2 regions of the Limibacillus sp. MBR-115 genome follow, and region 1 is predicted to be linked to the other one. Evidence: riboswitches for the same ligand, from Rfam matches in the RefSeq annotation. Region 1 holds a riboswitch; the other holds the start of a gene.
What was found. Region 1 has a riboswitch for cobalamin ahead of ABIE63_RS12010 (TonB-dependent receptor). Riboswitches for the same ligand answer to the same signal wherever they lie in the genome.
Positions count from the first base shown of each region.

Region 2: it holds a riboswitch for cobalamin, as region 1 does, so the genes downstream of both, ABIE63_RS10840 (iron ABC transporter permease) here and ABIE63_RS12010 (TonB-dependent receptor) in region 1, are expected to answer to the same signal.

Region 1 covers NZ_JBEPTJ010000005.1:151,451-161,841, reverse strand. The annotation lists gene ABIE63_RS12035 (hypothetical protein) at 1-214, opposite strand, end outside; gene ABIE63_RS12030 (hypothetical protein) at 211-495, opposite strand; tRNA gene ABIE63_RS12025 (tRNA-Arg) at 729-805, opposite strand; gene ABIE63_RS12020 (ETC complex I subunit) at 849-1,154, opposite strand; gene ABIE63_RS12015 (ABC transporter substrate-binding protein) at 1,295-2,092, opposite strand; gene ABIE63_RS12010 (TonB-dependent receptor) at 2,163-4,124, opposite strand; cobalamin riboswitch at 4,272-4,506, opposite strand; gene ABIE63_RS12005 (hypothetical protein) at 4,583-6,148, opposite strand; gene ABIE63_RS12000 (glycosyltransferase family 2 protein) at 6,283-7,272, shown strand; gene ABIE63_RS11995 (hypothetical protein) at 7,269-8,012, shown strand; gene ABIE63_RS11990 (hypothetical protein) at 8,099-8,284, shown strand; gene ABIE63_RS11985 (methyltransferase domain-containing protein) at 8,307-8,792, opposite strand; gene ABIE63_RS11980 (hypothetical protein) at 9,026-9,169, opposite strand; tRNA gene ABIE63_RS11975 (tRNA-Pro) at 9,283-9,359, opposite strand; gene ABIE63_RS11970 (DUF192 domain-containing protein) at 9,414-9,884, opposite strand; gene ABIE63_RS11965 (acetoin utilization protein AcuC) at 9,951-10,391, opposite strand, start outside.
Region 2 covers NZ_JBEPTJ010000004.1:233,400-243,790, reverse strand. The annotation lists gene ABIE63_RS10855 (calcium/sodium antiporter) at 1-32, opposite strand, end outside; gene ABIE63_RS10850 (energy transducer TonB) at 301-1,395, opposite strand; gene ABIE63_RS10845 (ABC transporter ATP-binding protein) at 1,392-2,204, opposite strand; gene ABIE63_RS10840 (iron ABC transporter permease) at 2,201-3,202, opposite strand; cobalamin riboswitch at 3,289-3,512, opposite strand; gene ABIE63_RS10835 (autotransporter assembly complex family protein) at 3,737-5,599, shown strand; gene ABIE63_RS10830 (translocation/assembly module TamB domain-containing protein) at 5,629-9,822, shown strand; gene glxR (2-hydroxy-3-oxopropionate reductase) at 9,845-10,391, opposite strand, start outside.

The sequences.
Region 1 (10,391 bases):
CCACACTGTCATTTTGCCAATGCCAGGCCATGTAGAGCCCTATGCTAAAAGCGCGATCACTCCGCAAGAGATCACTGGCTTCAATCGGCAACACCATATAGTCAAAGACGCCATTGAAACTGAGAGCCTGTTCATCCACGAACCCCAGCGCACTCGCTCTTGAACTGGCGAACATCGGTGCGGTGATCGGCGAGCGAACGGGACAGCCCCTCATGCGACATAGGGCACCAGATCCGCCCGAAGCCCGGATGGCGTACCTCCGCCGACCGCCATACGAAGTTGAGACGCGCAGATCTCCAAGTTTCGGACCTGTGCATCACCCTCGATAAACTCACCACCTTCGACCGGCAACCAGGTTGCCTCGTCGGGACCCAACATCTCCAACCGCAATGTTGCGCCATTGAATGTGCCGGACACCCGGAGGGTGAAACGGCCAGCCGCAACCTGGACCGGCGTCCCTGTCGCGACCTCATCTGCAAGAAGAATTGTAGTCATCTATCACTCCTGATACCCCAAGAAGACGCGTAACAAGACTGCAGCAGCCCCAACGTCTTCCGGACGTTTGTACCAATAAGCCATGTTGTTTTGGCTTCCGGCCCCCAAATGCGCATTCGCGCTCTTTTGTGACTCATCGAACATGAGCCACACCCTATATACAATAATAATAATAGGGAATAAACAATATTTTTTATCAATTTTTATAGGTTTTTTGGTTCGACGTATGGAAATGGCGACCCCGGCAGGATTCGAACCTGCGACCTAGTGCTTAGAAGGCACTTGCTCTATCCAGCTGAGCTACGGGGTCACGAACCCATTTCGTACAACCAGCACACTTGCCAGGAATTCCGCTAGTGGGTCCAGCGTCCAAGACGGCTGTAGGAAAAGTTGTCAGCATAGGCTTTGGGTTTGATCTTTCGCGCGGTGGGCTCGGATATGCTGTACATCAATCCTTGCTTTTCCGCGTAGGCGACCGCCTCTTCCTTGCTGTCGAACCACAGGCACACTTGATGTTTGGTTTCGGCACTCGATGTCCAACCCATCAGCGGTTCAATTTCGCGGCGTGCGCCCGGCTCGAATTCCATGCACCAGCGATCGGTACGCGCACGTCCTGACTGCATTGCTGTTTTGGCCGGTTTGAAAATACGAACCTGCATCCTGCTTCTTTCCTTGCAATCCTTGGCTCATGTCTTCCCCACCTTGCTGGGGTCCACATGATCCCTAACCCTATTGGTTCATTTACTTACGGGATTCCACGACTGCATGGCAAGCGCCACGGCTCCGCCGCGATTCCCACCTATCGACTGACCGTTCCTGCTTGCCTCGCCAGCTCACGTGCCGCCGCGACGGCCTCGGGCCCCCCACAGGCCCAAGCAAGCGGCGGTAGCTTGAGAATTCGACCGTACCCTTCCATACCCTGCATTGCCGGGTGCTCCAATAGCGCTTCCGCCTGCGAGCGCGACACACCCGGTTGCATTTGCAGCACCAAAAAATCCGGCCGGGCACTGATAAGGTCTTCGAGCGATAGATAAGGCCGCTCGAGATCGGCTGCCAGGTTCTCCATGCCCGCAGCGGACAGGAGTCGGTCGCCAATGGTCCCCGCCGTCGGCGTAAAGCCGTTTGGCTCGAAGAAAGCCGCCGTCGGTCGATCTGGACGATTGCCGACTTGCCGTTGCAACTCGGCTAAATCGGCGTCTAACCGCCTCGCGATCTCTAATCCGCGAGGGCCGACTTCCAGCAAATCGGCAAGCTCGGTGATCACCTTGGACGCCTCTGAGAATGATCGGGGTAACGGGATGGTCTCCACCCTGTAACCCAAGCGCTGCAACAGACCCGCGGTATGCGGCGTCGTGAAGGGGCCTGCCAGGACGAGATCGGGATTGAATGCGATAACTTCCTCGGCGCGTCCGTGATTAACGGGAATCCCCTTAACCTGATCGGCAATGGACGACAGCTGTGGATCAGCACTATCAGCGGCAACGGATAGAATGCGGTCTCGATCGACCAGTTGCAGCAGCAACTGGTCGATACAAAGATTCATGGAAAGAATGCGTTGTGGTCCAGATCGTGTTTCGGCGGCCGACAACTGACCCAATGATACCCCTCCTGCCCCGATCAGAATCAGGAAAAGCAACCACGAGCAAACCGATAGCCACCGCGGGCAATCAATCCGGCGAGAAACCGATCCGAAGGCCCACAAACGCCGTAAGGCCCGGGCCTCTGGTTTCAAACACGTCGATCTGTTCGGCATCCGTCAGATTCTCCGCACGAGCGAAAAGACTCACGCCCTCAGTAATATCATAGGAACCGCCGAGATTGACGGTCGTATAGGAATCGAGACCGACCCGTGTTGCCGGAAAAGTCGCAAAGTTCAGGTCGTCTTGCTTACCCTTGTGCACTAAACCCAGGTTCACGCTGGCACGACCATCTAGGAAGCGATAGTTGGCGTTGAGGCTACCCATATGGCGAGGTCTGCGAATCAGCTCTTGTCCGTTGCTGTCCTCACTGTCGGTATAAGTGTAGCTGGCCGTCAGACGCAAATCAGGCAAGGGGCGAATCGAGCCCGCAACTTCCAACCCTTTGATCCGGTTTTCACCAGTCGCGTTGAAGGCCGTATTCCCTGTACCGACGATCAAGTCCTCGATGGTCGAATCGAAATAGGTGACATCGACTGATGCGCGCTTATCCCAGAAGTTCTGCTCGATCCCAATATCCCAACCGATTGCCGATTCGGGCTGCAGGTTCGGGTTGCCCGTAAAGCCCGGCCCAAAACCGAAGAGCTCGGTCAGTGTCGGGTTCTTGACTGCTTTGCCGAAACTGCCATGCAGGCGCGTATCGGTTTCTGCGTAGAGGTAGGCCAGCGTGGCGCGGTAGGTCGTGCTGTCATCGAAAAGTTTTTCGTTCTGCTGCTGTCGAATGCTGCCCCCCAGGAACAGGCTATCCCACAGCGCCAATTCATACTCGCCGATCAAGGAGTTACTCGCCAGGGATTGATCTTCTCCGCCCGAAAGGAACGTTCCCGCCGCATCCTCTTCCAAGCGTTCAAACGCAAGGATGAGCGTGTGCTCAGCGTTTGCCACTTCCGGTGTGGCAAAGAAGATGTTCGATTGATAGAGGTATTCCCTTACCTGCCCCTCGGTCGAAGTGACCGGCAAAAAGAAGAAGGGGTCCGTCGTCTCGGTATCGATGTCGGAGATACCGGCCGCAACGATCTGTTCCCACTGCCCCTCGAACAAAGTCAGCTTAGCTTGTGCTCGCCCCGAGGCTTCAACGGTATCGGTAAAGACACCCGGCTCATCTTGCGTTGCAGATACGAAGGTGTTCGGGTCGAACACCAAGGGGTCAAACTCCACCGTCGCATCGCTATAGCGGCCACTTAAACTAACCTCGACAAACCGCCCTACATCGAACTGCAGATTGGCATTGATACTGGTGTTCTCATAGGGGTCCGTCTCCGAGACGCCGGGCATCTTGCGGTCCAGAGCAGAAACGCTGTCGCTATTAAGGCGTGTCGCTCCTAAATAAAATGAGTAGTTCTCTTCACTATGACTGACCGAACTGGAGAAACGGTAGCTTTCAAGTGTCCCAGCCTCCAACGTAGCCGACACACGAGATGGTCCGCCTTTCCTGGTGATGATGTTAATCACGCCACCCAAGGCTTCGCTGCCATAGAGCGCGGACTGCGGGCCGCGCAACACCTCGATACGTTCGAGATCAACCGCCAGAAGATTATCGAGGTTGAACGCGTTACCGCGAGACGGGTCATTGACGCGCACGCCGTCAATTAAAACCAACGTCTGATTTGCCTCCGCGCCGCGGATGCGAACTTCGGTCAAGGACCCCATGCCACCCGATCGGGTCACCGCTACGCCGGGAACTTCCTGCAGAACATCGGCCACCGATTGCGTCTGCCGATCCTCCAGATCATCGGCATCAATGACCGTGACGGCGCTGCCGACCCTGTTAGCCGACATCGGCACACGACTTGCACTGACAACGATTTCCTTACCCGGCGTACTTGGCGAAACTACATCGGAATCCTGCGCGGCCGCAGATGTTACATGGGCCAGTGAAAAAACTGTCGAGATCAGGCCTGCATAGAGCAGTGCTTGCTTATTGAGAGACATTGCTTCCCCCCTCCGGGTAAAAGGCATTTTCACGCGCATTCCAGAGGCGAGGGTTTAGATTGGAGAAAGCAACGAGCGGCCCGCTGTTCGAAGCTTGGATTCTGCAATCCGGGCCGTTATCCCGTTCGCGGACTCCCCCGTCCACCGACCGAAACACGACGCGACGGCAGGTCTCCTGGCTCACGGGTCTTAGCCTGTTACCCGGCCTTCCCAGTCCTTAAAACTTTGTGGACCAGTGGCTTATACGGATAAAGGCTCGCCGCTTACAGTTGCGGGGGCAGCCGTGGAATTGATTCCGCGCAATGATTCGCGCCTCGCACCACGTTCCCTCTTGCGTTTTCAGGCCGCTACAACCCGAAAAACCGTCACGCGATTGAACTTTTGGCCGTCTGGCCGGGGAATGTCAATCGCCTGGACGACACATAGTGGAAGGGCCGCGACCCACGCCTCAAGGACGTTCAGTTAATTCGATAGAGAATGAACTCCGGGTTTGTCGCTACGGGCGTCAGGTTCCAATCCGTCGGCGCATCCAAGGGTTGGCGTCCCAACCACAACAAATAGTCGAAGGTACCTGGCCACCCATCGAAGTACCGGGCCGCGCCATCCTGCCCCCACCCGGCTTCATTGGGCGCCGCCTTTGCGGCACGCTCAAGCAGTTCCAGCATTTTCGCAGGATAGGCTTGGGGTTCATTAAACACGCTCAACGGTGCGCGAACGTTTACGCGCGAGGTGTTAGTAAAAAGCTTGGGTTCGAAGGCCATGGCTTCGATAACCGCAAGGCTGCTGGAGTGATACAATTCGTTCCACACCAACTCGGATCGATCCTTCTCCGGCGGCCAAGCGGTTAAAAGCCAACTGCCTTCACTCATCCCGGCAAACGCTTCCGTCATCTCGCGCTGAACCCGATCAACGCTCGCCATGCGTTGCCAAGCATAGGACCACTGCCAGGCAAACAGACCAAGGAACAATATTGCAAGAAGGCCCCTCACCTTCACTGAGGCGACCGTCAATTGGCTACCCGCAAACAGCAAAAAAACGAAGAGTGCGGGAAACCGCAACTGCAGCAGGCTAATGCCCAGGAATTTTTCGGGGATAAACAGGACGAGAAGCCCCACAGCGATCACAGGTACCCTGATATCAGGATGCCACACCAGTGCCCCGGCTTGCCGTAGAGCAATAAGAATGACCGCCACGACCGCCAATACAATTATCCCCTGGAGCAAGTCGGACAGGCCAAAGGCGAAAGTGAAATTTATCAACATTGCCATGGGACTACCAAAGGAAATACCCCCGGCGGGAAGTCCGCCCAATGACAAGAAGGATATGATCAGCAAAGCCAGTGGCACCATAAAGAGGATGCTCTGCAACAGAAGTTCCCGCTGGCAGAACAAAGAGGCGTGTTTTGGCTGATGCAGGGCCCGTGCCACTTCGTAAGCGAGGACCATGTAACCCAACGCCAGGAAACCAAGAGCATGCCAGAACCATAGGACGACCACGAGAGGCAGGAAGATTGCTAACCGCAGCCAGCGGTTTCGCTGGCGAAAGGCTATCCATCCCGAAAAGCCGACGAGTGATAAGCCCACACCGGCAAGAAAATTGATCAACCCACCGGCAAGCGGCGCGCTGTACAACGCAGGCAGGCAGGCTAATGGCCAAAGGGACCACTGTCGGTACAGAACGAAATGTAGCAGCATGCCACCAACGGGAAGTAATGCGACGGCAAACACCGAAAAAACCGTGGCTGCGGTATAGACATTGATTAAGCCAACGAAGGGACCGACCAATAGATCCATAGCCAGATCAGGAATTGCCTGCTGGTTCAATTGATAGAACTGCTGCAATGCGGGTTGGTGACCGAAAGCCCCTTGAATAAACACCCTTGCAAGGTGATTGGGATAATCCCGCCCAATTCCCAAAGGATGGAAAGCGATTGGCGCCAACGCCAAAGCCAGCAGAAGCAACGAACAGAAAGGTCGCCCGATAAGAGACCCAGCGTATGCAATGTTTCGTTGTACAGCGCTCATCGGCGGCATTTCCATAATCGGTTCGACTAAGCAAAAAACAGAACGAAACCAATTGTTACAGTTTTGCATTCATAGACAATTTACCGAATCCTGCTTACTCTTTTCATTGTCCGAAAAACCATAGTTGGTTGTTTATGTCCACTCCTCGCTCTATCAGCATTGTTATACCTTTCATGGATGAAGAAGGCAGTCTCGAAGCCCTGATCGTGGCTATCAAGGCGGCATTGCTCGATTATGATTTCAATTATGAAATCTTGCTGGTGGACGACGGAAGTCGGGACCGCGGGCCAGAAATCGCTAAACGGTTGGCAGAGGAAGAGGCGCAGGTGCGCCTCATTCGCTTTACGCGGAATTTTGGCAAGGCTGCGGCGCTTATGGCCGGGTTCAAGGAGGCAAGCGGCGAATACATTGTCACTATGGACGCCGACCTGCAGGACGACCCCAAGGAAATTCCGCGGCTTCTCGATAAACTCGACGAAGGGTATGACATCGTTAGCGGGTGGAAGAAGGACCGTCAGGATCCCATCGGCAAGCGTCTTCCGTCAAAAGTGTTCAACTTCGTGGTTGCCCGAGCGTTCGGCCTCGAACTGCATGACATGAACTGCGGCTTGAAGATTTATCGCCGGGATGCTGCCGCACACTTGCGTATTTATGGCGAGCTGCACCGTTTCACTCCAGCCATGCTTTATGCCCTGGGGTTCAGAGTTGCGGAGCTCCCGGTTACCCATCACCCCAGGCTTCAGGGAAAGAGCAAATACGGTACGGCCCGGCTTGCAAAAGGCCTGCTCGACCTTGTGACTGTGATCTTGTTGACCCGTTACCGGGCGCGCCCTCTACATCTCTTTGGATTGATTGGATTGCCGCTCGGCTTCATCGGTTTCCTAATACTCTTCTACCTTACGGTCCTATGGTTTGCAGGGCTTGGTCCAATTGGCGACCGTCCTTTGCTGTTCTTCGGTATTCTTTTGATCCTGACCGGCACACAGTTGCTTGGAACCGGCTTGATTGCCGAGCTTGTTCTGGCCAGCGAAAACAATGCATCTGAACGTTATCTCGTGGCGGATCGGGTCGGGTTTCCCAGCCCTGATTCTTCAACCCCCACCAAAAAAGCCAAAGGAAAATGAAGGCTGTCCTGCGATCAACCTTCATCTGTTGCATGCGTATTTTACGCAAGCTTGCCGCAGCGATTGGGCTTCTCGGATTCTTGGAACGGCGACGGGCCAACCGCTGGTGTCTTTGGTTGCGTAGCCTGTTCGCCATTTATGACTTTGAAGACCTCTGCCGAGTCGACCTGCCCTGGTGGACACTTGAATCGGCAGATATCATCGAACGTTTCTTGAAGAATCGCGCCGCCGCTAGGGTATTCGAGTACGGCAGCGGCGCCAGTACCGTCTGGCTTGCCAATCGCGCCGCCGAAGTCATTTCCGTTGAGCATGACGCTGATTGGGCTGCAGAAGTCCAGGACGCGCTTATAGCAATAGGTGCGCACGCGCGTGTCCATTGCGTACCGGCGCAGCCTGCATCACCTAATACCGACCCGCGCCACCGCTCTGCCCGGGACGGGTATGAGGGATTGGACTTCGGCACTTACGTGAACAGCATCAATGATCACGAGGGCCGGTTCGATTTGATTATTATCGACGGCCGTTGCCGTGCCGCATGTCTGACTCCGGCCATTGAGAAGGTAAAGCCGGACGGCTTGTTGTTGTTCGACAACTCGGCCCGCCAACGCTATCGCCGGGCGATCGAAGGCTGTGGGCTCGCCCGTTTGGATACAAGGGGCCTGACTGCGTGCTTACCCTACCCTGATCAAACGACCCTCCTCTCGCCCTCCTCGGAAGTTATCGCAGGACTACGCTCCTGACACCGCCGCCGACCCTTACGGTGATCGCAACTACACTTCCAGACGGTTTTGCGGCAAAATCGGCCGATATCAGCTAGGATCGAAACATGAGCTTTCAGGCACAATTCGGATCGCCTGGAGAGACGATCGGCGGAGCCGTTTCCCAGACGACGCGCACCATCTCCAACTCGCAGCTACAAGTCGGAGATTTCACCTTAGATGTGGCGAACCCGATCGTTTGGGGTGCTGGAATCGTGGTGATCCTGTTGCTTTTCTGGGCAATGAAACGGTGAAACTGACCTGTTGCAGGAACGATCAGCTCGCTTCCGCGGTCAAAGCTTCACCGGGAGTTCCTTGGCTGGGCTCCCAACAATAGATGAAGGCCGGCGGAAGGTTGCGGAGGACCAAATTTCTGCGCTGAACTTTTCCTTGCAGATTAAGGGGGCGCTTCGGCAGGTAGGTAAACTGCAGGAAACCACTCACACGGGAATCCTCGAAAAGGCGTTGCAGGTTCCGCTCGAAGACAACCCGTCGCTCACCAAGGTTCACGACCGGTATGCAAGAAACCAAGTACGCCCGCTGGCTTGTGAACTTTGGAAGTTCGAAGCCATCGGCGCAGACATCGGCGGTTTCGAAACGCGCGAAAGGGCAATTTCTCCTAGCCTTGGCGAGCAGTCGCTCATCCAAATCCAGGCCAATGACTTCATGGCCGTCAAAGCTTCGGGTAACGGATCCCGTACCACACCCAAACTCTATGATCGCACTCTTGGCAAACCCCTGCTCGTCAATAATGCGCCGCATCCGCCGCCCTAGATATTTAAACGAGGGCGTGATGGAACCGGTGCTTAGGGGCGATCGTAAGAAGGCTTTGAAGAAGACCAATCTATCTTCAAGGGTCGTCGGATCGGGTAGCTTGGACGAAGAAGATCGCATAACGTGAGCGTCAGCCTTTGGGATTGTAGCAGGGTCGGGCTATCTTCCCGATTCGCTTAAGATTATAGCTCAGGATTGATAAGCAAGCAGCTAACCTGCACCTAGCGCAAGTTATAATACGCGGTAATACCCACCCCCACCAGGATCAACGCAAAAAGAATGACGCGCAGGATGTATAGCGCCTCTTTCCGCGCGACCTTCTGCCGCTGTTCCGCCTTTGCAAATTTTTTTCGATCGATCACCATGCACACAATTATCCATAAAATTTATGGAAATGCATCATCGCGTGCAGATCATGATAGAATTTCAAGCAAACGGGCGCGCGAATTGCGGATCGGCACTCCGGAAAAACATGAAGTGGTCGGGGAGACTGGATTCGAACCAACGACCCCCTGCTCCCAAAGCAGGTGCTCTACCAGGCTGAGCTACTCCCCGCCAGCGGCGGTTGTGACGCCTGTTTAAGCGCTCCGCCGCTCTCAGGCAAGAGGCCTATTCAAAGGTTGGATAAAGAAGCTGCGATCCTTCGGTAATTCCAAGCTGTTCCGACACGCCGGCATTGATCTCCAACACGGCTTTTACCGCCTGACCCGAGGCCACCGTTTCCAGGGAATGCGGTACCGTTCCCGACGCGATCTTCACGATCACACCCTGGCTATCCACGAAAAGCATATCCAGGGGAATGAACGTATTCTTCATCCACATGCTGATTTCGCGCGGGGTGTCCGTGATAAAAAGCATGCCCGAATCCGCAGCCATGCCGCGGCGATACATCAGCCCGCGCGCTTGCTGTTTTGGCGTAATCGCCAGTTCAATAGTAAAGGCGAACCGCTTGCCTTCCAGTGTTTCGATGACCAACCGGTCTTTCTCGAAATACACCTCTTCCGGGCTGCTTTGAGCCGAGGCCGCAGTGATCCAGAAAACGCCAATAAGAAGGGAAATTGATAGAAGCTTCCTAAACATGGCCGTAGCCTGCCGCGCTTTGATCTGCCTCGCAAGTGGGTTCGACTTCACTATCGTTTGTTTCCATCACATCAGCGCGGCTTTTGCCAAATCACGAATTTCCGGGCGCAAGGGCCCTTCGTTTGGCAGATCCGCGAGTGTTTCCATCCAATGGGACGGAGGGTTTCGCCCCTTGCTATGACGCCAAATCAGCGACCGAAGAATTCCGACAACCCCCTCTGGTAGCCGTTTCGGCACGTCAAAGCCGTTTAGAACGGCCCATACACCCGACCAGCATCGGGCCACCGCCCAAGGATTGTAACCGCCGCCGCCAAGCACGAGAAACCGCGGCGCAACACCAATCAGGCCCCTAACCGCTGCCCAGTGCGCCTGGTTCGACAATGACAGTCGGCTGAGCGGATCATCCGCCAATCCATCGCATCCACATTGTAGAACCACAGCATCCGGCTTGAAGCGATCGATCAATGGCAATACGACTGACTCAAATAAGAACCGAAACTCGCTGTC
Region 2 (10,391 bases), on a different contig from region 1:
ACCAAACCTGCTCCGACCAGAAAATAACTCATGGAATGATAGGCTCGTGCTGCAGCAATTCTATCCCCGATGGGCTATCCGGGTACCGGAGCCAAACGTATAAAGATAAACGCAACAATTGGCGCATTATACGAGGACTTTTCACCCGAGCTATCACCGGAAGGCAATGACGCGTCATATTGGACCGCGCTGCGTGATTGCAAGGGCTTAGTTAAATTTGCCGACCGGGGAGAAACGGCGGCGCATCGGCCTTATCACGCGAAATTCCAGCGCGAAGGAAGTCAAACCTACTTTCCGCGCCTAGTCGGTCAGGCGAAACCGAACGGGTATTTCAAGCGTCGCTGCTATGCTTTGGCCAGCCCGCACCGCGGGTTGGAACCGCCAATCTTCCACCGCATCGACAGCCGCCCGGTCCAGGATCGAATGCCCGCTGCTGGTTGCGATCTGCACCGCGGCCACCTGACCGGCGGGCGTGACTTCCACACGTAACAGAACAAGCCCTTCCTGGCCGCGACGGCGGGCGATGTTCGGATAAGCGGGGGGTCGATTGCCTGGCGCCGCGACCGCCAAGCTGCCGCCAGCACCGCTGAAGGCCTTGCTGTCCGAGGAAGCCGGGCTACCAATCGGGTCGACATTGTCTCCCGGTCCCACATCTTGCTTTGCGTCCAAAGTGGCTGAGTGATCGGGCAAAGCTGCCGTTTGTCTGTCGCCGGGTTGCTCCCGAGGTTCTTCTATCGGGGCCCTCGGCGTGAGCGCCTGTTGATATGCGACACCGGCATCTAGAGGCGGAGCCGGTTTGATCGGCGGCGGGCTGGGCAAGGCCTTTGCGAGGGAAGCTTCCTGAGGCTTTTCTGCCGAGCTTGGCGATGACCGAAGTAAAGGCGCTTCAGGATGAACCGTCACAGGCGGCTCCGAGGAAAGGATATCGCTAGAAAGGGCCGACGCCTGTTCAGGCATGGGTCCCGGTGGTGTGACCGGGTCCACGACCTTGGCAACGCTCGACTGCGTCGCCGCCACATCGTCCAGCTTTGTCGCCAAGGTTGGTCGGCTGAACCGCGATTGGGGCGGCACGGCGTAGGGAACACTGGGTGTCTTTTCCGCATTTCGTTCATTCTGTGCCTCGCGCTGCGAGGGCAATTCCCGCGCTCCAGACGTCGGCGAAGCACTCTCAACCAACAGCACCTCGATGGTCTGAATGTCCCCCATCTCAACCTGAGCACTGCCACTCCATCCGATGAGCGCGGCCAAGGCGACGCCGTGCAGCAGCAATGACAGAAATGCCGTGATCAAGGTTGGTAGGCCCGCAAGACGGCCTGACGAAACGATCGCCGTCGGCAACAAAGGCCGCTCCACCGCCGCTTCCAAACTTACGCCATGCCGCACCGCTTGGGTCATCGTGCTTTCCCACCCTCGGCGCTTTCCGAGCGCCCGCCGTCCAACCTGCGCCAAGGAACAACAAAGAAGCGGTCTCCCTGCTCGCCTGTCAGCGCCTCGACCCGGTAAATCTCCGCCAGGCGGGCGGCGGTCATTTCCGTCCTGGGATCACCTTCCGCGACAAGGCGGCCCTGATCGAATAGTGCAACGCGGTCGCAAAAGCGCCCGGCCAGGGTTAAATCGTGCAGGACCACGGCCACACCCATCCCTCGACCAGCCAAAACGGTCAGGCACTCCATCATCTCCAGGCGGTGATATGGGTCGAGTCCGGCGACCGGCTCGTCCGCAAGCAGCACCTTGGGTCGCCCGGCTAGCGCTCTGGCCAGCATCACACGGGCACGCTCGCCACCCGACAACTCCGTTGCAATTCTCCCGGCGAGGTTCTCCACATCGCCGAGCTGCATAGCCTCGGCCACCGCGGCCTCACCCTCGGGATCACGACCCCAACCCGTCTGGTGCGGCAAGCGCCCCAACGCAACCACGTCGCGAACTGGCAACGGCCAGTGGACCTCGGCAGCCTGCGGCAGGTAGGCAAGATCACGCGCCAGCAAAGTACGATCCCAGGTTTCAACCGGGCGCTCGGCAAACCGCACCGTACCCGCGCTCAGCGGCAGCAAGCCGACGCAAGCGCGCAGGTAGGTCGTCTTTCCCGCGCCGTTTGGGCCGATCAACCCCAGGACCTCGCCGGGGTGCAGCGCCAGTGAGACCTGCGAGAGTACGCTCCGCCCCGCAAGCTCAACAGAGAGTTGATCGGATTCCAGAAGGGTCATAGCGCCCTCCTCTGTCGCAGCACAAGCCAGAGGAAGAACGGCGCTCCGATCAGGGCCGTCACCACGCCCAGCTTCAACTCCTGCCCGTTCGAGAAGAGCCGTACCACGAGATCGGCGGCGAGAAGCAGCAGACCTCCACCGAGCAGGCTAGCGGGAAGAAGTCGGCTGGGCCGCTGGCCGACGAAGGGCCGTAGCAGATGCGGCACCACAAGGCCGACGAAGCCGATAGCCCCGGCGACCGCCGTAGCCGCGCCAACAGCCAATGCGGTACCGCCCACCAAACGCCAGCGCAAGCGCACGACGTCGACCCCCAAAGAAGCCGCTGCGTCCTCGCCAAGCGTCAGGGCATCGAGCGAACGGCCCGTGGACAGCAGCAGAAGCCAACCCACAAGAATAAAGGGCAACACCAACCACAACTGCGGGAAACTTCGATCGGCGAGTGAGCCGAGCAGCCAGAATACGATCTCCAATGCGGCGAAGGGACTTGGAGCCAAGTTCAAAGCGAGCGACGTCAGGGCCGAGGCAAAAGCGCTCACGGCAACGCCTGCCAGGATCAGGGTCACGCTACCGGCCTGCCGACCCGCCAAAAGCTGGACCAGCAGCACAGCCGCCCCGGCCCCCAAAATTCCGGCCACCGGCAACAAAGCCGCAAGCTGCCCCGCAAGCCCGAAATAGAAGGCTAGAACGGCGCCCAGGGATGCCGCGGCTGAAACGCCGATGATCCCCGGTTCCGCCAGGGGGTTGCGGAGATAACCTTGAAGCGCAGCGCCAGCCAGCCCGAGGCTGCCGCCAACCAGCAAGGCAAGAAGCGTGCGGGGCAGACGTAACTCGCCAAGGATTATGACGACCCGTTCGTCACCGCCAAGCAGGCCCCGCCAAAGATCCAGGGGACCTATATCGGCCGGGCCTATAGCAAGCGAAGCCACCGCCGCCAGGAACACAAGCAGCAGCAACACCAGATACAATATACCTGAGGAGGAGTTCGACCCCTCTGCCATCAAAGCACCCGTCGCTATCAGCCCTACACCTTTCGGTGCGCCACCGCTACGGCTGACCGCCCTGTCGAAACACCCCGTTCGTCAGGTGGGTGACGCTTCATTTGGGCCGGTCTCCTGACTTTGCGGGTCACAGCCAGCACTGCCGCCTTCCCAGTCGCTTCGCCGTCTCATGAAGCTATACCAGTGGCCGATTGGCAGTGCTGCTCGCCGCTTACAGTTGCGGGGGCAGCCGCGGAATGGCACCGCGTTCCCGTAATCCCCTTTCTCATCACATCGAAAAAGAGGCAAAACCCAAACTTCCGCGCAGTATCGTGACTTGCCCTGAAGCTGTCAACGAAGCGAGAACGACCGGAAATTCGGCGACATTTTTGCCTTTGTCTCATATGCCTCTAAATTAACGGTTCCCACGGAATCCCTTTCCGTGGGAAAGAGGCATTTCTGCCGCAATTGTTTGCTATTGCCTCAAAGGGCGCAGAACCAGGGGAGACATAGACTATCGACGCTTACCGGTTCACATACCTTGCTAGCCTAGCCATGCTGGTTCTTTTCGGAGCCGCGCAAACCCTGTCGGCTGAGGAACGCGATCTCTCTTTGGTCGATGCCCCGAACATCGCCGATGATCTGGCCAAGCCGGCGAGCGACCCTGCAAACATCAACACCAACACGGATACCGAGGAAAGTACGGGCGGAGAATCCTACAGTGTGACGATCACAGGCCTGGAGGAGTCGAAAAAACTCGAAGAGCTTATCCAGCAAACCTCACAGCTGCTATCGCTTCAGGATCAAAGGCCGCAAACCCGCGGTGGTTTGCGACGGCGTATCGACAACGACATCGAGCGCTTTTCGAAGACGCTCCGTTCGGAAGGCTACTACGACAGCAAACTGTCCTATGAGATTTCGGAAGGCGACCCGGCTGCCGTGATCATCTCCATCGAGCGTGGCCCGGCCTACCGACTGGCGGAATACAAGATCATTGATGACGCCGAGAATCAGCCTGGCACAGCTTACGAGCAACGCCTGGAGGACTTGGGACTGGGCCTGGGACGACGTGCCCACGCGCCGACTATTGCCGCAGCCCAAACCAAGCTTTTACAGATGCTGCGTCGCGAGGGCTTCCCCTTCGCCAAAGTCACCGACCGCAAGGTCTATGTCGAACACGACAAGCAGATTCTGTCTGTAGAATTGTACCTGGATAGTGGTCAGCCGCACAAATTTGGCGAGGTCCGCTTCAATGGGGTTGAGAGCATTGATGAAAGCTATTTGCGGCACCTGATCGTCTGGCAGGACGGCGCTCTCTACGACGAGCAGTTATTGGACGAAAGTGAACGCAATCTCATGTCCAGCGAGCTGTTCGACAGCGTGACCATGGAGCCGCTGGCCGCCGAGGTCACGGATCACAAACTGCCCGTCGAGGTGGTGGTCCAAGAACGGCCTCAACGGACTATCGGATTCTCGCTCAATTTCGATTCCATCGATGGACCGGGTGGCTCGGCGCGCTGGCAGCACCGCAACCTTTTCGGTGCCGGTGAGCGTTTGACCCTTGAAGCAAAGGGCTCGCTTCTGGAGCAAAGTCTGACGGGCCGTCTGCGCAAGCCCTGGTTCCTGGGCGAGGATCAAACCCTGCTCGCAGAGGGGGGCTTTATCCGCGAGGACACCGACGCTTTCGAATCGAAGGCGATAACATCCTACCTTGGCCTGGAACGCACCTGGGGCGAGGATTGGACCTACAGCCTTGGCGGCAGTCTTGAGTTTGAGCAAAGCACCGACGCCCGCAATACGGAAGCCCGTACACTGGGGCTTGTCGGCGTGCCGATGGCCGCACAATACGACGGCACCGACAATTTGCTCGATCCGACGCATGGCCAGCGATTGGGTGTCGTGCTGACGCCCTACTTCGCGACCATTGAAGAGAGCTTTTCCTTCACCTCGACGGAAATCAACGCTTCAACCTATCACGCCCTGGACGAAGACAGCCGTTACGTCTTTGCCTTGCGCGGCCGGCTAGGCAGCGCTTTCGGTGCAACCGCCGGGGAACTGCCTGCTTCCAAGCGTTTCTACGCTGGCGGCGGCGGTTCAGTGCGCGGCTACGCCTTCCAATCCGTCGGCCCGCTCGATGCGAGCAATGATCCGCTCGGCGGAAAATCGGTGGCCGAGATAAACGCGGAATTTCGCCTGCGCGTCACCAAGGACATAGGTGTGGTACCCTTCTTGGATGGCGGAATGGTCTCCAGCAACACAATGCCGAGCGGTAGTGAGCCGTTTCGCTGGGGCGCCGGGCTTGGATTGCGCTACCACACAGCCGTCGGCCCGATCCGCTTTGACTTCGCCGTACCGTTGAACAAGCGGGACAGCGATGACAATTACGCATTCTACATCAGCCTCGGTCAGGCGTTCTGACATCGGGGCCGCTGACGGAAGGGAAATCCTTGCGCCGAATTCGCCTGTTTATCCTGCTGCTGTTGTTACCGCTGCTCGTGGTAACCGCCGCGATTGCCGCTGCGACCTATTGGCTTCGCAGCGCGGAGGGGCTTGCGTGGCTGAAGACGACCATTGAAGAAGCCGCCTCGACCCCCGGCGAAATGGAACTCCGCATCGCAGCCTTGAACGGCGACCCCTTCTCCAGCCTGGAGGTTACCGGTCTTTCGCTAGGCGATCCCGATGGCACTTGGTTGGGTCTCGATCGGCTGCGCCTGGAATGGCAAGTCGATGCCCTCTTCTCTCGTCGCCTGGAAATCTCCTCTCTTGAGGCAGGGACGCTTTCGCTTGCGAGGTTACCTGCTGCAACCGCCGACGAGCAGGAAACCAGAAACGAGCTATCCATTCCGGAGCTCCCTTTCGGTTTTCAGATCGACAGGTTGGTAATCGCGCAGATCGATCTCGGCCAGGATGTTATCGGTGAAGCGGCATCGCTCTCACTTTCCGGTCGATTGAAGGGCCGCGAACCGGGCGAATTGACCTCTTTCCTCGACCTGCAGCGTCTGGACGGCGATCTACGCGTCAAGGCCGATGCCGCTTATTCGATCGGCAGCGGCAGGTTGCGCCTCTCTCTTGACGCCTCTGAAGGCAGCGGCGGGTTGATCGCCAAGCTTGCGGGGGATCCCGCCTTACCGGCTGTCGCGCTGCATCTGACAGGCGACGCCCCCGTCACGGAATGGAAAGGAGAAATCGCGGCTTCGCTGGAGGGGCAGGCTTCGCTGGACGGAACCCTTCTGATCAGTTCGCAAGACGTACTTGAGGTTGCCTTCGACGGGCTCTTGGACCTGCCGCTCACCGCCGACAGTGCAGCGGCAGAATTGTTGCCCGGCCATCAGGAATTCAGCTTGCAACTTCGGCTCCCGGAAAGCGACCGGCTTGAGATAAAGCGCTTCGTCCTTGCCGGACCCGTGGCCGCCGCGCGCGTAACCGGGACCGTCAATATGACGAGTCTGGAAGCCGCGCTGGAAGGTAGCGTCAATCTGGTTGACGCAAGCGCGTTGACCAAACTGGCCCCCGATGTCCAGTTGGACAGCCTCGCATTCGTCTTTTCGCAGACCGGGCTACTGACGGCACCGGCCCTGCATCTGGAAGCGAGTATCTCGGGACTCCGCCTGCTGCAGCACCCTGGGGCCGGGCCGAGCGCGACCTCGGCGAGCCTTGTTCTCGACAGTCAACTTCTGGACCCGGAAAGCAAGCACCTGGCGTTATCAGGAGTCATCAAACTCGATGGTCTCGCGCTGCCGGACATGCCCCAGCCACGTGTGCTTCTCGGCGGCAGTCCAAGCCTTGAGGTCGCGGGTGAACTCAATGGCGATGCACTGGTGCTGACCCTTTCGCGCCTGCACCTTCAAGGCGCTCTCCTCGATGCGCGTGCGAGCGGCGTTCTGCCCTTGAATGGGGGTGACGCCGACCTTTCGCTCGAAGCCGAGATGCCGGATATCGCACCGCTGGGTGCAATGGCCGGACAAGCGCTGACTGGATCGGCCCTGCTGACCGCGAAGGTCACCGGCCCGCTCGATGGAAGCGGCGCCAAAGGGCAGGCAAAGCTGGATATCTCGGAATTCTCTGCAATGGATCAACCGCAGTTGGGCGCGCTCATTGAAGACAGTCTCGTCCTTGCCACCGACTTTTCCTTTGGTGCGGACAGCGGCGTGGCGCTGTCCAATCTTGCTTTAACTGCAGCAAATCTTTCGGTCGGCGGAAGTTTGTCGCTTGGCGCGGATTTCGATGAATTGGGCGGAAACTACAAAGTTTCCATCGCCGATATTTCCAGACTGGCCGTCGACCTCGGCCTACCAATCGAAGGTGGTTTCACGATTGACGGACAGCTTCTGGGGAGTATCGCACAACCCGGCAGCCGCTTTACCGCCTCCCTCCCCGGGTTGGAGGCTGCCGGCTCTCTTATCTTGCCGGCGAACGCGACCTTGCCCCAGGGGAATGTCACGCTCAGCGTTGCCGACGCCAAACACTGGCGCACCCTCGCCGGTTTGCCGCAGCTTCAAGGTAGCGGCCAGATAAAAATCACCCTCGCCGGCTCTACCGCTGCGCCCGAACTGCAAGCCGCCGGTAAACTGGATCAACTGGTGCTGGCCCCGTCACAAACGATCGAATCGGCGATATTCGAGGCCCGCTTGACAGATTTGCTCGGCAACCCCGGCGGGTCGTTCACACTCGATTTATCGGGCATTGCAGCGTCCGACACCACGCTGGAAACGGCCCGCCTAACAGCCAAAGGAACAGCGGAAAAACTTGATCTGCGCCTGGACGCCAAGGGGACCCAACCACTGGCCAGCAAACAGCAGCCCCTTGCCCTGACACTCGAAGCCCGGGCCAGTGAGCTCGCTGGCGGCCAACCGCGAATCGTCGCTCAATCGGGCCGCCTGGAGTTGGCCGGTCAGGCTCTTTCAATCATGCAGCCCGTGGACCTGCGGATCACCGAAAACGGTATCCGGCTCGCCGCGCCGGAACTGGCGCTGGACGACGCCAGGTTCGCCGTCACCTTCACCAAGAGCGCACGCGGTGGCGATCTCGACGCGCAGATCTCAAATCTGCCGTTGGAACTGATGGAGTTGGTTTCTCCCGACGCAGGCGTTGCCGGTCGCCTCGACGCCAAGGTCAAGGTAAGCGGCAATCCGATGGCAACAGGCACCATCGACGTTTCAGCCAGCGATCTGAAGTTCTCGGCGGAAAAACGCCTGAACCCCCTACGGGCTACGCTTGCGGGGCGGCTCGACGGGAAAACCCTCGACATGAATGTCGAAGCAACCGGCTTCGCCGAAGATCCCTTGACGGCAAGGGTCAGTTTGCCTTTCCGGGTGAATATGGCGAGTTTGTCCGCCGACCTGCCTCAGACCGGGCAGCTCACCGGCGACATGACCTGGGCAGGCGATCTTGCCCCCTTCGTCGATATCTTCGGCCCTGCCAACCAGCGCATGGGCGGCCAGGCCAGACTCGATGCACGGCTTTCCGGCACGCCTGCCTCACCGCGCGTAGATGGCAACTTGAACCTCGACGGGGGCTTTTACGAAAATCTGGAGCAAGGCACCCTGCTTCAGGACCTGACAGCAGCGCTCAGGTTCAATGGTGATCGAATCATTTTGGAGACCCTGACAGCGAGCGATGGCAGTTCGGGGACGCTGTCGGCAACGGGTAACGTCGAACTCCAGCCGGAACGTGGCTACCCGGTATCCCTCGCCGCCGAGCTGAGTCGCATGGATCTGGTAAAGCAGGATGATTTGAAGGCCACGATCTCCGGCGACCTCACCTTGCGGGGCAGTCTGGTTGACCCGATTCTGGAAGGTGATCTGGCCAGCGATTTGGTGGAGGTTTCCATCGCCAACGACTTGCCCGCCGAAGTGGTGGACCTGGAAGTCATAGACCGCAATGCGCCGCCACCGGTTGAAGCAGGCGACCAAGGTCCCCGCCTGTTTGCCGACATGCAGCTCGCGCTGAACGTCGAGCTGCCTCGTCAAGTTTTTGTCCGTGGTAGAGGGCTTGATTCAGAATGGTCCGGCGGCTTCGACGTCTCTGGCAAGCTTAGCGAGCCCTTCGTCATCGGCAGTCTGGAAGTGGTGCGTGGCCAGATGACCATCGCCGGCAAGATTTTCAAGATAACCAAAGGCACCATCCGGCTGCCCAACCGTCCCGGCGCGCCGCCGGTGATCGATCTGACGGCGGAATACAAGACCGATGGCCTGCAAGTCATCGCCAAGATTTTTGGCCCCAGCGACGCCATCGAAGTGGAATTGAGCTCTGTGCCAACGCTGCCGCAGGATGAAATACTCGCGCGGGTTCTGTTTAACAAACGCGGCAGCGAGCTGAGCGCAGTGGAAGCTCTGCAACTGGCCTCTGCTGTCGGGCAGCTATCCGGGAAAACCGGCGGTGTCGATCTCATGGATTCCATCCGCCAGGGATTGGGTGTCGATGTCTTGCGGGTTGACGGTGGAAGCGAAAACGCAGGGCCCAGCGTCGAGGCCGGCACCTATCTATCCGAAGATCTTTTCCTGGGTGTGGAGCAAGGGGCCGACCCGCGCAGCAGCGGGGTCAGTGTCGAGCTGGAAGTAACGCCCAACATCTCGGTGGAGAGCAAGCTCAAGCAAAGCGGCAGCAGCAACCTCGGCGTCCTTTTCGAGTGGGACTATTGAGGCGCTGCCGCCGGGTAAGCGATCAATCCTCGGCGACTTTGCTGTTCGCCAGCTTTTCCAAGGCCTTCACCATTCCAGAATGATCCCAGCCAGAGCCGCCCATGGCCGCACAGGCATTGAAGAGCTCCTGGGCTGTGGCGGTATTTGGCAGACTGACATTCAGATCGCGTGCAGACTGCAGCGCCAGATTGAGATCCTTCTGATGCAGTTCGATCCGGAAGCCCGGATTGAAGGTCCGCTTGATCATCCTCTCGCCATGAACTTCCAGAATTTTCGATGATGCGAAACCGCCCATCAACGCTTCGCGCACCTTCGCCGGATCGGCGCCCGCCTTGGCTGCGAACACCAACGCTTCCGAGACGGCTTCGATGTTCAGAGCAACGATGATCTGGTTGGCGACCTTACAAGTCTGACCATCTCCATTGTTCGTGCCGACCAACGTGATGTTCTTCCCCATCAACTCAAAAAGCGGCTTGATCTTGTCGAAGGTTTCCTGCGCGCCCCCCACCATGATCGTCAGCGCAGCGTTCTCTGCCCCAACCTGCCCCCCTGACACGGGCGCATCCAGA